DNA from 2 places in the Paenibacillus sp. FSL H8-0457 genome. Region 2 is predicted to be linked to the other one. Evidence: a T-box and tRNA genes for the amino acid it is inferred to sense, from the RefSeq annotation. Region 2 holds a T-box; the other holds one or more tRNA genes.
The links. The T-box of region 2 lies ahead of argS (arginine--tRNA ligase). A T-box ahead of a tRNA ligase gene usually reads a tRNA of that ligase, here a tRNA-Arg.
Positions count from the first base shown of each region.

Region 1: it encodes a tRNA-Arg, which carries the amino acid that the T-box ahead of argS (arginine--tRNA ligase) is inferred to sense. The anticodon was not compared.

Region 1 is NZ_CP150293.1:220,393-223,810, reverse strand. Features, by position in the region: gene MHI43_RS01110 (sugar-binding domain-containing protein) at 1-1,018, opposite strand, end outside; tRNA gene MHI43_RS01105 (tRNA-Arg) at 1,276-1,350, shown strand; gene clpP (ATP-dependent Clp endopeptidase proteolytic subunit ClpP) at 1,513-2,109, shown strand; gene MHI43_RS01095 (DUF4163 domain-containing protein) at 2,592-3,418, opposite strand, start outside.
Region 2 is NZ_CP150293.1:1,746,610-1,750,027, forward strand. Features, by position in the region: gene MHI43_RS07470 (hypothetical protein) at 1-174, shown strand, start outside; gene argS (arginine--tRNA ligase) at 259-2,121, opposite strand; T-box leader at 2,182-2,406, opposite strand; gene MHI43_RS07480 (class I SAM-dependent methyltransferase) at 2,465-3,229, opposite strand; gene MHI43_RS07485 (EamA family transporter) at 3,374-3,418, opposite strand, start outside.

The sequences.
Region 1 (3,418 bases), 1.5 Mb from region 2:
CGACTTCCAATGCCGCGGCTTCATCCGTAACGAGAATGTCCTCGTGCCCGAATTTCAGCACCGCGTGAATCGCTTTGCCCTTGCCTTTCCCTCCAGCAATGCCGATGATGGTCTCTGTCCGCATAATATCCTCAAGCCGGAGTCCAAGGGTAAGCATTTTGTGGACAACTTCGCCATCTTCGCTGAAATAATAGCCGAAGGATTCCGCGATCGCGCCATCTGCCTGCAAGTTCCGGATAGAGCCTTCATCCAGCTTCCGCCGTCTGGCCATCTCCATGGCATCCCCGATGCCGTGAATAATGACGCGGCTGCGCCTGATCACATCCACGATCTCTTGGATGTGCTGATCCTGAACCAACGATTGATAAGCATCCTCGCTGAGCAGATCCGGAACATGAAGCAATCGGTACTCAGCCCCAACGCGCTTAGCCATTTTGGAAGCAATGGTGTTCGCTTGAATCTCCATGCTCTCCCCGAGGCCGCCACGCGCCGGCACAAACCAAGTGCTTGTCAACGGTTCGCCGCCAGGCAAAGAGGACATCTGCTCTGCCACTTCGGCGAGCGTGGAGCCGCCTGTTACGGCAATCGTATCTCCATCCTGGACAAAGTTAAGCAGCGTTCTTGCTCCGGCCCGGCCAAGCTCACGTTTGACTTCCGGAGATGACTCGCTGTCACCGGGAATAATGACCACTTTACGAAGCCCGTAAGCCTGACGAATCTTCTCTTCCAGTTCAACCAGTCCGAACAACTCATTCATGACCGGTTCCAACTCCTCCAGCAAGCATATCCCTGAGCCGCTGATCCGCATGCCGAGCGTTTCAATCTCGATCAGCCCTTGCGCTTTCAGAAGATCAGTCTCTGCTCTGAGAACACGCTCGGTCATCGATAACGATGAAGCCAGTGTTCTTCGGCCAACAATTCCGGACAACTTGATCTGATGAAGGATGGTATACCTTCGTTTAAGAGTGTCCATCAGATCCGGCAGAAGTTGCTCTTGTATTTCTAATAGGTTACGCATGCATTCCACTCCTGCAAACTTCGTCTCGGCTCTCCTACCTGGTCGTAAAATGTCCCAGTTAAACTTTTTAAGTCCCACCCTTATTCTAACCAATAATCATGCCGGTTGCAAGTGTCCGAAAGTATATTTCTCTACCCCAGGCATTCTTATACATTATGGCCAACTACCGGCTCGTCTATATAATAGGAACAAAGTTTTGTCCGCTATTGTATTTTTGAAATAGATGCGGTATAATCAACTTCGTTGCTGATTTTTGTGCGCCCGTGGTCCAATGGATATGACGTAGGCCTCCGGAGCCTGAGATCGAGGTTCGATTCCTCGCGGGCGCGCCATTATAACATTTATTCTCTATACTGATTACCCTAAAGTGCCCATAACGGCTCTTTTTTTTACTCAATAGTTTGACTTTCTTTGACTTTTTGATTTAAATTGTTTATCATGTGGGTAATACGGTAACAGTATTTATATGAGGTACTTAAGAGGAGGTTTTCCACGTGAGTTTTATACCTATGGTCGTTGAACAAAGCAACCGCGGTGAGCGGGCGTACGACATCTATTCCAGATTGCTGAAAGACCGCATTATCTTCCTCGGCTCCGACGTAAATGACGTGGTCGCCAATTCCATCATTGCCCAAATGCTGTTCTTGTCGGCTGAGGATCCCGAGAAGGATATTCATCTTTACATCAACAGCCCTGGCGGTTCCATTACCGCAGGTATGGCGATATTCGATACGATGCAGTTCATCAAGCCGGACGTCTCGACGATCTGTGTCGGCATGGCTGCTTCCATGGGCGCATTCCTGCTCAACGCAGGCGCTAAAGGCAAACGTTACGGACTGCCTAACAGCGAGATTATGATTCACCAGCCGCTCGGCGGCGCACAAGGTCAAGCCACGGATATTGAGATCCGTGCCCGCCGCATTCTGAAAATGCGCGACAAGCTGAACCGCATCCTGTCCGAACGCACCGGCCAACCGCTGGAGCGCATCGAGAAGGATACTGATCGCGACTACTTCATGACGGCTGACGAAGCCAAAGAGTATGGACTGATCGATCAAGTACTGGAAAACACACCGCCGCAAGGCTTATAAAAGAAATGAAGTAAAGGGCAGGCGCCGTTATCCGGTGCCTGCCTTTTCTTATCCTCTGGATTCATTGAAAACTTCGAGTACTAAATAGTGAGAGTATCCCCTTCGGTCGCTGTTGAAATCGGGAAACTGGAATGAATTGAAAAAGGTTGTTTCCCGATTTCAAAGGCGAACGCGTTGCTCCTCCAAGGATACTCTCACTTCGGTACGATTTTTTCAATAAAACATAAAGACGGTAAGGCCATCCCCTCCTAAAAGGCCTGTCTTAACTTGAGGGGAGGGGAAAAAGGGCACGCCTATTGTGAAATACACAAAAAATCCCCTGATCATAGGGCGCAGGAGTATATGCTCCACGCTCAAGTGATCAGGGGATTTATCGCAACTGGTTCCAGTACAGTGTTACATCAGGACAACATCATGTATCTAAACAAGCTATAGTATGAAAATAAATGATGGCAGTTTACACAAACCACTTACCGTATACTTTACTTCCACTCTTTCAGCTTCAGCTCAAACTCAGGAAATCCATAGGCATAGGCGGTGTACTCATAAAGCTGGAAGTACAGCACCGCCGCGTTATCCTTCACGTAGAAGTCGGCATCGGCAGGCACTCCCTCAAAACCGCCGAGATAACCTCCCACTTTCTTCATCTTGCTCAGCACAAGGTTGTTCAGCTTCTGCTTGTTCTTGCCCTGCATGTTGATGAAATCCCCCAGCTTCATTTGCTTGCCGTCCTTCAAGGAGAACGTGAAGCTTTTACGGAAGGTCATGCCATGGGCACCACCGGTGTACGAATAATCGTACGCCGTAATGCTCAAGATGTCGTTCTGGTTGTAATGGACCACGAAGTCGCCGCTGAATTCGTAAGGGAAACTGGATTCCGACGGCGGGAATTCCTCGGCGTTTCCTTCCGCACCGGTGATTACGCCGGACGCATTTTCTTTCAACACTTTGTTGATTTCGGCTTGGACCTCCGCATTCTCGAGTCCGCTGATTACAGGATAGTTCACTACAGCGTCTACGCCCTGAATTTTCTTCTTCAGCGCAACCGATTTAATGGTAATGTCATTCAGCTTCTTCTGTGTCATGCTCAGTGTTTTCAAGGAAGGATTCCATTGTCCCTGAACGCCCATGTATTCGCTGATCGTTTTGAACGGCAGATACAGACGTCCATTGATGATCTGCCCGCCAGGCTCGCCGGCATACGAGCCGTTCAACAGAATGCCGATTTCGTTTGCAGCATACACGGCGGCGCTCAGCTTGTTATAGCCGTTACCCAGTGTATACGTGCGGTTTTTGGAATCATATTTAA
Region 2 (3,418 bases):
CGCATCAGCTCGGAATCCGATTTTAGCGTGGGCGAGGGCATTATCGAAGGATTGAAGCTCCAGGAGGAGCAGTTGGCTCGCTTGAGGGAAGCGCTGGCTGTCAACTGGACCCTGCAGGAAGAGCCGGCGGCAGACGGCGTTCAGGTCAGATTGACCGTCAGAGGATTGCAATAAGATAAGATAGCCACCGTACTTGATCAACACAATAGTACGGTGGCTTTTTTATTAGGCATGATCCGCTCATTCATCAGAGTGAATTTACATCCGGCTCGGAGTAGGCAAACCCAGCACCTCCAGCGCTTCGCCAAGGGTGTTCTTGAATAAGGAAGTGAGCCATACGCGGAATTGGAGCATTTCCTCCGCTGCTTTCAGAATCGGGCATGCCGAGTAAAAATTGTTGAACAGGGAGCACAGCTCATAGGTGAAGTTGCAAATGGCACTAGGAGATAGATCCCGTCCGGCGGCATATAAGGTATCATGCCAGGTGCTGATATGCCGCAGCAGCGCATGTTCCGCTTTTTCCATGGCAGGGAACCGGGCAGGCACAGACGGCGTAACCTCGGCTTCTTGAGCTTTATTAAGCACGCTGAGTGCACGCGCGTAGGAATAGAGCAAATACACCCCCGTATTCCCCGATATTTCAGTGGCCTGCTTCAGATCGAACACCACCTCGGTTTGCAGTGCAAAGCGAAGCAGGTAGTAACGGATGGAGGCGGTTGCGATCGCATGGCTGGACAAACCGTTTTTATCGGATCGGGTATCCTCGATGACCTTGGCTACTTGATGAATAAGCTCGGTGATTTTGATCCCGATTCCCTGACGTCCGGACATCGCATAGGATGCCTTACCGTCGGAAGTATCGATGCCGAGATCCGCTGCAGCGGAAGGGCTTAACGAGACGACGCCGTAACTGACATGGCGCAGCTTCTCAGCCTCTTGTTGGAAGCCCAGGCCTTCCAAAGCCTGCTTCACCATCGCCTGCGGGTACTGCTGCCTGTAATCAATGACGTTGATGACCATGTCCGCTTTGCCGTAAGTACGCTCCTCGCCGTGCGAGCTCGTCGTCCAAACCTCGTCGGTGAATTTTTTATATACAAAATCATTGGAAAGCACGCCGTATTTCCACAAGTGGTAGGCGATGTCTTTGGCGGTGTAAGTCAGGATGCCGTTCGAGCGCACCAGTACTTTATCGATGCTGTGGTCCGACTCCGCCTCGTCTCCGGCTTCGGTTCCTGATTGCTTGAGCACCCAGCAGCCTGCAAGTTTCCCCTCGGTTTCCTGATGGAACAGCGGGGTATTCTTCAACAGCTCGAAAGCCGACGCCCAGAATCCCTCCCTAACAATGCTGCTCTCCCATACAAGCAGATCGTATTCAATGCCGAACTGCTTCATCTCCTCAAGATGCTCCTTAACGATTCGCTCGGCAACGAGCAGTCCAATCCAGGAAAGGTTCTGATTGCCCTCTTCCAATGCGTGCAGAACCTCAGTCCGATGCTGAACCAGCCCCGGCTCCCTTTCGTAGGCTTTATTGGTGCTTGAGTACACGTCCCAGCAGTAATCGCCGAACCGGGCATGCTCCTTCGTCAGGGGCGTGTGGAGCAAGCCGACCACCGTATCCGCCAGCTGATTGCCCAGGTCGTCAATATAATTATGCACCTCGACCTCGTAACCCAGCTTCCTCATTAATCTCACGAGCGTATCGCCGATACAGGAATTTCGAAGATGCCCGATATGGGCGGACTTATTCGGGTTGATGGACGTGTGCTCGATGACGATCTTTTCGTTAGCTGCCGGGGGGAGTTCAAAATGGTGGCTCGCCCAATGCTCCCAATCGATGCGCAGATTCATAAAGCCCGGGGCGACAATCTCAGTCGAGCGGACGAGCTGTTTGTAGGATGCGTCCTGCTCGAGCTCGGCTTGGATCAGCTCGGCGATTTGCAGGGGAGCCTTGCGGAGCACCTTCGCAAGCTGCATCGCAACGTTGGTTGCGTAATCCCCATGCTCCATGCTGGCAGGCTGCTCGATCCGAATCGGAGTGGACTCCGGCAGTTTGGTGCCGTAAGCTTCGCAGACCTGGTTCACGGCTTGTTGAAGGCTCGAAATAATCTTTTGACTTAACACGGTAAATCCCCCTTTGGAAATATAAAAACGACTCAGAAAATCAAAAAAGCCCTCATCTCCTAAAGAGACGAGGACTTGTGCTCGCGGTACCACTCTTGTTGTTAAACCCTCAAGGGTCTAACCACCTTCATACGATAACGGCGTAAGCCGGGGCTCCCTACAGCATGGTGCTTCGGAAGGCCATCTCCTGGGTCCGCTTCACGGCCGACTTTGTACCGGTTTCCACCCTCCCGGCTCGCTTGGACTAAAGTCAAGTGCAGTTACTCTCCCAATCAACGAAAATAATATTCTCAAGTTTTTTCATATTATAACCATTCTATTTAGAAAAGCAACCCCCAAATGGCTAAATCTTTTCTGCAAATACTCGCAGGCGCCGGTAATCCGCGTAGAAAGCATCCTCTTGCCATAGCGTCGATTGAGCAGCTAGGCTGATGCGAGCGATCGCTTCGTCCTTCGCTTCAGCCGAGAATCCGGCAAAAAAGCAATCGCCAAAATGCAGCAGCCAAAACTTTATGCCGTCCTTGCCATCGGACAATCGCGTGGGACGGTCGAAATGATGGGCGAGATGCACGCGGAACCCTTGGGCTTCAAGCAGGCTGGCATACTGCCCAAGACTAGGAAAATACCACGGATTCCGGGCGTCCGCATCGATCCCATAAAGATCGGCGAACACGGTTTTCAAGGCTTGGTAGATGCCGTCAATATTCCCTTTGCCTCCGAACTCGGCAACGAATCGGCCGCCGGGCTTAAGGGCTCCATGAACAGAGCGTACCACGCCTTCAGCATCCTTCATCCAGTGCAAGGCCGCGTTTGAGAAGACGGCATCGTATGGCGTTTCGGTTTCGAAGTTCTCGCCATCCCCAGTCAAAAACGGAAGTCCAGGATATTTGCTTTTGGCCCGTTCAATCATCTCGCTGGAATAATCCATGCCGGTTACATGTGCGCCCGATTTGGAAATTTCATGAGTCAAGTCGCCGGTTCCGCAGCCCAGATCGAGAATCCGTTCTCCGGGTTGAGGCGCCAGCAGCTCTACCGCTCCTTTTCCATAAGCAGATACAAACGATAGCTGTCGATCGTAATCGTAAGGTTTCCATACTTGCTCTGACATAACAACACCCCTCCACGCATGATTTATCCTCATTGTGACATGATCGGCTTATAATTAGAAATATATAAACTTGATAAGAGTTATAGGTTTGGATAATAAGATAAAGAACAAAAAGCCGCTGTGTCAGCGGTTTTATGTAGAGGACTATTTAACGGCAACAAGAAGCGCGCCAACGGCAATGAGTGCAAC